DNA from 3 places in the Bacillus sp. GbtcB14 genome. Region 3 is predicted to be linked to each of the others. Evidence: predicted binding sites of a transcription regulator. Region 3 holds the regulator's gene; each other region holds the start of a gene.
What was found. The regulator LexA, encoded in region 3, represses DNA repair genes until DNA is damaged. The targets are predictions, from matches to a motif close to CGAACATATGTTCG.

Region 1: KVT31_RS05080 (YolD-like family protein) is a predicted target of LexA. The motif match lies at 2,093-2,106, and genes of this name have one in related genera.
Region 2: KVT31_RS02745 (DNA polymerase IV) is a predicted target of LexA. The motif match lies at 1,482-1,495, and genes of this name have one in related genera.

Annotation. Positions count from the first base shown of each region.
Region 1 covers NZ_JAGXJT010000002.1:18,544-21,830, forward strand. Annotated here, with positions in the region: gene KVT31_RS05065 (SDR family oxidoreductase) at 1-258, opposite strand, end outside; gene KVT31_RS05070 (hypothetical protein) at 491-826, opposite strand; gene gerPF (spore germination protein GerPF) at 1,041-1,256, shown strand; gene KVT31_RS05080 (YolD-like family protein) at 1,471-1,806, opposite strand; gene KVT31_RS05085 (hypothetical protein) at 2,302-2,709, opposite strand; gene KVT31_RS05090 (hypothetical protein) at 2,987-3,205, opposite strand.
Region 2 covers NZ_JAGXJT010000001.1:503,497-506,783, reverse strand. Annotated here, with positions in the region: gene KVT31_RS02750 (MgtC/SapB family protein) at 1-184, shown strand, start outside; gene KVT31_RS02745 (DNA polymerase IV) at 226-1,464, opposite strand; gene KVT31_RS02740 (hypothetical protein) at 1,598-1,798, shown strand; gene KVT31_RS02735 (tripeptidase T) at 1,843-2,961, opposite strand; gene KVT31_RS02730 (GNAT family N-acetyltransferase) at 3,089-3,287, opposite strand, start outside.
Region 3 covers NZ_JAGXJT010000018.1:4,376-7,662, forward strand. Annotated here, with positions in the region: gene KVT31_RS27290 (bifunctional metallophosphatase/5'-nucleotidase) at 1-174, shown strand, start outside; gene KVT31_RS27295 (DUF896 domain-containing protein) at 214-453, opposite strand; gene KVT31_RS27300 (YneB family resolvase-like protein) at 499-1,155, opposite strand; gene lexA (transcriptional repressor LexA) at 1,297-1,917, shown strand; gene KVT31_RS27310 (DUF4097 family beta strand repeat-containing protein) at 2,006-2,812, opposite strand; gene KVT31_RS27315 (DUF1700 domain-containing protein) at 2,813-3,287, opposite strand, start outside.

The DNA.
Region 1 (3,287 bases), on a different contig from region 3:
TATTAACAAATCAGGTGCTCTATATCTATGAAGTATATAATTTGCCCAATTACTTACTTGATGGGAGTCTGAAACATCAAGTATTTGAAAATCATGTATATTACCGTAATATTTTTTCAATTCTTCGATTTTATCTTTTGAACGTCCACAGCCATATATATTCCATCCCAATTCATGAAATCGATCAACCATTGCACGACCTAATCCTTGCGTCACTCCTGTGATCATTACAATTTTTCCAGTTTCGTTTTGCTTCATATACCTCTCCTCCTTTATAAAATTTTACACTCTTCCTTTTCGTTCAGCCATTTACTAAAGTATCAACTCATTTCATACTTTAGTAGGAATTTTTATGTAAGCAAAAAGAGTAACCATAACAGTTACTCTTGCTTATATATCAAAAAAATCATTATTTATTTCGTTATTGCTTTTATATTTCAGCTTCTTTTTTCCGCATTTCTAACACCGATACATATAAGCTACACCTAGATTACCTACTTTTATTTAAATTCTCAATCTCATTTTGCAACTTTTTGAATTGTTCAAAATGCATAGTGATAGATTGACTGTTACCATAATCAACACTATGCTTCACAAATAAAACACCAGTGTCATGAAAAATTGCTTCCAATTCTTTTCTGATGGATACTTTCATTATATGTGCTGTTTTAATTGCCGATAAAATTGCAATTTCATTAAACTTTAATTTTATTTCATTTGGACAAAATGCTTCTTCAACCAATATAACTTCATTGCTATAAATAATTGCAACAAGATTACTTGATTTTGCATCTGTTAAATCTACTTTTTTTATAACATTATTCATTACATTTTGCCTCCTTTGCTTTCGCATATATTAATTATACAATAATTATTTTTAATTACTCAACCTTACATTAATTTTAACATACTTTTATTGCGGGATTGGATTAAACTACACTTCAAACGTTTTACTATTCCACAATTTTTATTCCATGAACCATTTGGACTATAACACCATATAGTAGTGTTAACAAATGATTGTAAAGCGGGTGAAAACTATGCCATCAGTTGTAGGGAATTTAGTTGTACAAAATAGTAACGGTTCATTTAACTTAGGTGATTTCTACAACGTTTCTCCGAAAGAAAATACGAAGGCTTATAATGGATCTGGTGCTTCAAACGTTGGTTTTGTTGTTAATACTTTTAGTGGCGTGAGCGCGACTAATACATTTGATTCTGACCTTGCAGATCAAAACCAAGTTGGTACCGCCTAGTCCTATTTTTTCATCGTTCTGTTTAGGAATTTTAAATTTGTCTATACTATAATCAGGCTGTTACACAGCTATTGTTGATTTTTTGAGTACCCTATCTTTTTCTCCCTTTCCCTGGGGCTTAGCAGCTAGTATGAAGCTAGCTGCTTTTTCGTTTCAATTTTTCTCTTCCTCATCTAACAAAAATAAAAAGCTAAAATTTAAATTTCAGCTTCCTTTACGTTATTTCAATAATATCCGAAGTATTAAATACGTAAGTTTTATAAAATGCGTCAGTACATATTACAATGCGCTTTAGCGGGTTTATATGCACAACTGTCATATAGCTTGTAAGTATGTAGCCCTCTTCAAAATATGTCACTAATATTTCTTTCTCAGACAATAACGACGTTAATAATTTATCAGAAATTCTCTCTTTTGCTTCTTTTGTTAAGAGTGGTTTTTGTACTTTAAACTTTTCTCCAACAATCTTTTGCATACTTAACAACTGTTCCGACATTGCTGTAAATGGAACCCATTCTTTTTCTGCTTTCTGCACCTTTACATCATTCATTTCTTTATCTCCTTGATCATTTATCCATTCTATTTCACATATATTGTTCCTTGATTATTCTTTCATAATACTAGGCATATTTACCCCGCATTAACAGGTAGTAAAGCTCCCATCTCAAAATTCGGCACATGTGAGGTATATAAGTCGAGAATCATCCGCCCGTAAACGCCCGATTGGTGAAAGCTCATAATCACTGGACGATGAACACCCCTACTGATTAAAGTTTCACTTTATTTCTAAATCGTATACTATCTGCACCAAAAGGAACATTCGTTCTAATTATACACGAACATATATTCTTTTGAGAAGAGATATAATTATATTTTCAACAAAATATAATTCAAATCATTTCCTTATACATTTATCCACCATTGATTTTCTTCTTCATCAAATGAGCTTTTCACTTCCTATTTAAAAGGAAGTTCACATATCTACTAAAAAAGCGACTTCATACAAAGTGAAGTCGCTTTTTTCTAATAACGTAAATTTCTATATTTATTTTTCTATCCTGACAAGTGTTCTTTCCGGAATACAAATTTCATCTATATTAAAATGATTTATTTTTAATTTTAATTCTCCTACTCGTTCCTTATCTTCATCACCAACCCAACAACTGAATAATTCAAAATAATCCCCATCATTTAAATACCCTTCCATAATCGAGCATAAAGCTAATAGCTTTTTCTTAGCTTCTTTCTTCTCCTTTTCATTTTGCCACTCATCAAGTTCAATGCCCCACATTGTTGAAATTTCATACGTGTAACTTGTTTGAAATTGAAACTCTTGTACAATGTTAAGCATACTTTCATCTGAAAAACACGGTCCAAAAACAATTACACCATTAGAATCTGGATCCGTTAACGGAATTTCTATATTACACCCTATATAACTTGCTAAACTCATTTTTACTCCTCCAATATCCGTATACAAAATACCTTATATGAACATTTATCTACTCAAATATAAAATCCCTGCCTAAACTAAAAAGTTTTAATTTTTCGAGTTTATTAACCATCTATAAATGAAAGCATATATTATAAAGAACGAACTCACAAAATTTAAGGGATTTATAACAGAACACAATGCGTTCCTTATGAATTTCTATGAAAAGAGAGCAATTTAAACACTCTCTTTTCGTACATACTGTATAAAACTATTTATAAATAATTGTCCCTTATTATTACATATATTTTGGTTGTACTATTATATGTAACTCCCTCTCTGTTACTGCTTTTTTCGGGTTACGAAAATACTCTAATTCGTATTTTAATACTTCATATTCAACCATCCCAATCTTAATCCCTTTCGTTTCTTTTAAAATAGCTAATAAGTTGCTTATATCTTCATCATACGATTCAAAAACCTTCCCTCCACTTTCTCTTTGAAAAATTACTTTCATATTTTCTCCTCCTACGTAATATATTTATCTATTAAATAATTTGTTTAAAAGCATTCTTTCTTTATTCTAAAAATTTCATACT
Region 2 (3,287 bases), on a different contig from region 3:
CATCGGTTTAAAAGAATTGTATAGTGAAGACGTAGATTCTAAGCAAAAAGTGTGTATACAAGCTACATTACATTGCAGTACAAATGCAGCAGTCTTAATTGAAAAAATAGTGAGTAGAATGCTATTAGAAGCTGGCGTTACTGCAGCTGGGTGGAAAACTTCATTAGATTTAGAAGCCAGTTAGAAATGGAAGGTGTCATGATATTTACAGCTTCATGACACCTTCTACATAAACTTATTTTCTAATTTTTGCTGAAAAGACTTTTCCTGCTTACGTAATAATTGACTACCTCGTTGTAAAAGTGGCATTCCATACTTATCATTAATTTGATCGATGACAGCAAGTAGCGGCTCTTCTTTCGCATCTTCTTCAAATGAAAACAAATCTAATTGTTTCACCGATTCTGTCTTCCACTCTATTTCAGTAGCTGTAACACCTAGTAAACGAACGGAATCACCGTCCCAATGTTGCTTCCATAAACGAGATGCTGCCTGAAAAATATCTCGTTCTTCCCAAATCGCATTTTTCAATTGCTTACTCCGCGTTACTGTCCGCCTATCATGATATTTAATCATAATTTGAATATTATAGCTGACAAGAGTTCGTTTTTGTAATCTTTTACTCACTGATTTTGATAGCCGTTCTAACATATCAAGTAATTCTTTCTCTTCATCCATATCCTTTGAAAAAGTCATCGAATTACCGATACTTTTATGTTGTCCCATTTGACTCGGGTCAACTTCCCTATCATCCATACCTTTTGCCCGCCTTTGTAAATCAACACCATGCTTTCCAATTTTAGCGCGAATGATATGTTCGTTTCCTTTTGCTAACTGTTCAATTGTTTGTATATGAATATCATTTAATTTTTCAGCTGTTTTTTCTCCAATTCCATGCATCGCTTCAACTGGGAGTGGCCAAATCATTTCTGAAATATCTCGTTTTCGAAGCACGGTAATACCGAGAGGCTTTTTCATATCAGAAGCTGTTTTTGCTAGGAAAAGGTTAGGAGCAATTCCGATGCTACACGGAAGCTGTAACTCTGTTAATAACGCCTGCTGAATCATCTTTGCTATTTCAAGAGGCGAACCGAGTGCGTAGCAATCTGTAATATCTAAATATCCTTCATCTATTGAGACTGGTTGTATTTTTTCCGTAAAACGGGAAAGAATTTGAAACATTTGAAATGAAGCTTCACGATATAATGTAAAATTAGGACGCATTACAACTAATTGTGGACATAACCTTTTTGCTTCCCAAAGAGGCATCGTTGTACGTATTCCATAGTCTCTCGCCTCATAACTACATGTTATGATAATTCCTTTTCTTTCTTTTTCATTTCCAGCAACTGCTAACGGCTTCCCTTGTAATGATGGGTCATGAGCAATTTCAACAGATGCGAAAAAACAATTCATATCTACATGCAAAATAACACGACCATTTTTCGGATACATTTCTCGCATATTACTCACCCCTCCAAAGAACATTTGTTCCTTCATTATATCAAATTTTGCATAATAGTTATAATAATTACTTGGTCTTTTCCTTTTATATATTTGATATAATTTACATAAAATGTGGAAAGGGGTGATTATGATGAAATCAACTAATAAACTCAACTATACGTTCCTTGTGATTATATTAATCATAACCCTTAATTATTTACTGCTTCCTATTTTCAATATTAATACGTTTGGATTCTTCCCTCGCCTAGTACATGTAGCAACAACTTATATATTGCCATGGATTTTCTTGTATTGGCTAATCCGCCTTGTAAAAGCAATCGAATCAAAATAAAAAGCGTGTAAATCAATTATGATTTACACGCTTTTTATTTTACATTACTTCGCTACTTCTTCAATAATTGCAACAACTAATTCTGCTGTTTTTGCTAATTCTTCAACAGGAATCTTTTCGTTTGTTGTATGAATTTCTTCATAACCAACCGCTAAGTTAACTGTCGGAATACCGTGTCCTGCAATTACGTTTGCATCACTTCCGCCACCACTTTGGTGAAGAGAAGGTGTACGACCAATGTTTTCAGCTGCACGTTTTGCAACTTCTACAACGTGATCGCCATCAGCAAATTTAAATCCTGGATACATAACGTTTACTTCAACGTCTGCTTGACCGCCCATTTCTTTTGCAGTTGTTTCAAATGCTTCTTTCATTTTCGCAACTTGTACTTCCATTTTCTCATTGATTAAAGAACGCGCTTCTGCAAAGATTTGTACATGATCGCAAACGATATTTGTTTGTGTACCACCTTCAAAACGTCCAATATTTGCAGTTGTTTCAGAATCAATACGACCAAGTGGCATCTTCGCAATTGCCTTCGCTGCGATAGTAATTGCAGATACACCTTTTTCTGGTGCTACACCAGCGTGAGCTGTTTTCCCACGAATAATTGCATTCACTTTCGCTTGTGTTGGAGCTGCAACAACAATTTCACCAACTTTTCCATCGCTATCTAATGCATAACCGTATTTCGCTGTAATGCGCTCACGATCTAATGCTTTTGCACCAACAAGACCAGATTCTTCTCCAACTGTAATAATAAATTCAATTTTACCATGAGGGATGTTTTTCTCTTTTAAAACACGAATTGCTTCAAACATTGATGCTAATCCTGCTTTATCATCCGCACCTAAAATCGTAGTACCATCTGACACGATATATCCATCTTTAATAGAAGGCTTAATTCCATTACCAGGAACTACTGTATCCATATGAGAAGTAAAGTAAATTGTATCAACACCATCTTTTGTTGCTGGTAATGTACAAATTAAATTACCTGCACCATGCCCAGTAACAGCCATTGTGTCATCTTCAAATACTTCTACACCTAAATCTGTAAATTTCTTTGTTAATACTTTGCAAATTTCTGCTTCAAATTTCGTTTCAGAATCTACTTGTACTAATTCCATAAATTCATTTACTAAACGTTCTTGATTAATCATAAGACTGCGCCTCCTGCACTACCATTATGTATGTAACACTATTAATTATAACAGAATTTCGCAAAAGTTTCGAAATACAAGACAAAAAACAGACGGTTTATATGTCTAGATAACCATCTGCTTTCTATTACTCATTTAACAATACCCAGCGCATATGATCTTCCCATACTCCATTTACCATTAACATCTTCCTAGACACGCCCTCATATTGAAAGCCTATCTTCGTCACTACTTGTATAGATGCTAAATTTCGTGGCATAATCGGTGCTTCTATACGATGTAACTGAAATTCTTCGAAAGTAACTTGAATAGCTTTCCTAAGCGCT
Region 3 (3,287 bases):
GACGTCGTTATGAATAATTATCGCGCAAGCGGCGGAGGGAACTTCTTTATGTTTCAAAATAAGCCCGTAATAAAAGACATACCAACAGATATGTCTGAACTTATCGCTAACTATATATTGAAGCACAAAAAGATAGAAGCAACAGTCAATAACAACTGGAAAGTTATTAAATAACGGATATAATAAATAAAAAAGATGGGCCTCGCCCATCTTTTAGTTTAATTTTGCATTATCTTGCTTTTTTAAAGCTTTTAATTTCGCCGGTGTAACATCAGTACCTTCTTCGTTAACAACTTTGATCCCTTTAAGTTCGTTTAACATATTTTGACGAAATCCTTTTAAATATTGTTCACGTAGCGATTGGCGCTCACGTTGTTCTTCTTCAGTTAAGCCTTCAGCTTTTGCTTTTTTCGCTAAGAAGTTAATGCGTTCAATGAGTTCGTGACTTTGCATCTCGAATCCCCCTTTTACTCAAAACTGATTATTATCATACAATAGTTAGTCCTCTTTATCAAGCAATTGCTTTGTATATTCTACATATCTTCGGTGTACTGTTGCTTTTGAAACATCATGACCAAAACCACGAAGTGTTGCTGCAATTTCTTCAAAAGTTAATTCATTCCGGCGTAAACGTACAATTTCCTCAATTGGCACTTCTTTTTTCTCACGTCCTATACTTAAATGACGATTTTTCAAATTATTCTCCGGACGAAATCCTTTCTCTACCGCCCTTTGCATGCCACGTTTAATTTTTAAATTGTGGATCTTTCTTTGATACTCTTCAACAATCCCAATTATATCTAGTACCATCGAATCAGAATCAGAGAGTTCTAATTCTCCATTATGCGTATGCGTATATACTTTTATTCCCTCTTTATGTAAACAGTGCATTAATGCAATCTTTGCATTCCCTCTACCAAGGCGCGTTTCATCTTGTATGAGAAGTACATCAACTTGTTCATCGCGAATTGTATCTAGCACTTCTAATATGCCATCACGTTCAATTGTATAACCGCTAGCCTGCTCTTCAATCACCTTTGCAACATTCATTTGATAGCGCTCAGCTAAATGCAATAATTCATCTTTTTGACGCAATAATGATGTTTCCTGTTCTTCTTTTGTCGTGCTCACACGTGCATAAATAATTGCATTCATTTTGAACCCTTCTTTCTCACTATATTTTCCTTATAGTGTATCATAAATTCGCCTTTCGTTCGAACTTATGTTTGTAGAATGTTTTTTCGCATGTTATACTTATTAATAAGAAAAATGAAAGAAAACGAGGTGTTAGAAAACATGGAAAAGTTAACGAAACGCCAGCAAGACATTCTCGACTTTATTAAGCTAAAAGTACAAGAAAAAGGATATCCACCTTCCGTACGTGAAATCGGTCAAGCAGTCGGCCTCGCTTCTAGTTCTACAGTGCACGGACATTTATCACGACTAGAAGAAAAAGGATATATTCGACGCGATCCAACAAAACCACGAGCAATTGAAATTTTAGGTGACAACCGAATGGATACAGAAACACAATCTGTTATTCAAGTTCCAATTGTCGGAAAAGTTACTGCTGGATTACCGATTACAGCAGTTGAAAGTGTAGAAGATCACTTCCCACTTCCAGCTAGCATTGTTGCTGGAGCAGACCAAGTATTTATGTTACGTATTTCCGGAGATAGTATGATTGAAGCTGGTATTTTCGATGGGGATTTAGTTGTTGTTCGCCAACAACAGTCTGCATACAACGGTGAAATTGTAGTCGCTTTAACAGAAGATAACGAAGCAACTGTTAAACGTTTCTATAAAGAAAAAGACCATTTCCGTCTACAACCGGAAAACTCTTCATTAGAACCTATCATTTTAAAACAAGTGTCAGTTATAGGAAAAGTAATTGGCGTATATCGTGATTTACATTAAGAATAATAAAAGAAGATAATTACCTTATTTATATACGGTAATTATCTTCTTTTTTTGTATTTTGATAGATTTTCATACATTCTATTTCTTATGAACGAGTTTCAATCGTCACATCGCCAGCAGCTGTTTTACCGCTAATATTTTTACTACCATTGCCAATTGTTATATTTTTATTTTCTTCATTAAAAATCATTACGTCGCCAGCAGCGCTTCGCCCACTTATTACTGCATCTTGTGGTTTTTCTAATAAAGTAATATCTACATCCCCAGCAGTTGAACTTGCCTCTACATCATACTTAGGATCATGATCCATAACATATACATCCCCACTAGCCGTTTTCGCTATTACTTTCCCTATTACCTTTTTAAAGTTCACCTCACCAGCTTTTGTAGATCCCTCCACACTCTTAGCTGTGATATGTTTCAAATCTACTTCTCCAGCGAGTGTCCCCACACTTACACGATCACTTTTCACATCACTTATTTCTATTTGTCCAGCGGATGAATTTACTTTTATCTCTTGATAAGAACGTTCAGGCACGAGGAGAGTTATTGTAGACGTTTGAAACCTAAAATCATAAAAAGAAAAATCAAATGAAGCTCCTTTTTCTCTTTCCCCAATAATTTTTAATGTGTCACCATCTTCAGCAATATGAATCTCTTGTTTACGTACATCTCCTGATTGCTTTACATAAAAAGAAGAATCGGGAGATTTTTGGACAACAATATCCCCAGCATCTAACTTAACTTCTATATTTTTTAGTGTTTCGTTTTTAATTACGTTTTCTTTATTTCCTTCTTCTGCACTTTGCACTGCTTTTTCGTATGTTTGTGAAATCCCTATTACTCCAATAATGATACAAGCGATTGCTACTAACAATATTTTTTTCATCATCTACTCCCCTTTTATCATTTTGAAGTTCCATACTACATAACGTACGCATAACTTTTTAAACCACTTCGTACTATAATAAGCGATAATACATAACAACAAACCTACTCCAACAAACGTTATACTAACGAATAAATCCAACCATATAAAAGTACCCATAAATACTTTTCCAATAACGAAAAATGGTGTCACTACACTAGCAATTCCACCGATCCAGAAGGAAAATATAAACGCAATAATTGCAACTAACGGGCCTAACACAATAATGAAATTAAATAAGCTAAGTCCAATCGCTGCCATGACAGCCCTTGTTATATTCGAAGTAGATGGGTCCTTTTTCATTTCATCAAAACGATACAAAGCAAGTAAATCCTTCGCAATTACTTTCGGAGAGCCAAGACCCTTTATTATTTCCGATTCAGTTTTCCCCTCTTCTATCCCAAACTGAAAATGCTCTTCATAATCAAATAAAATATCT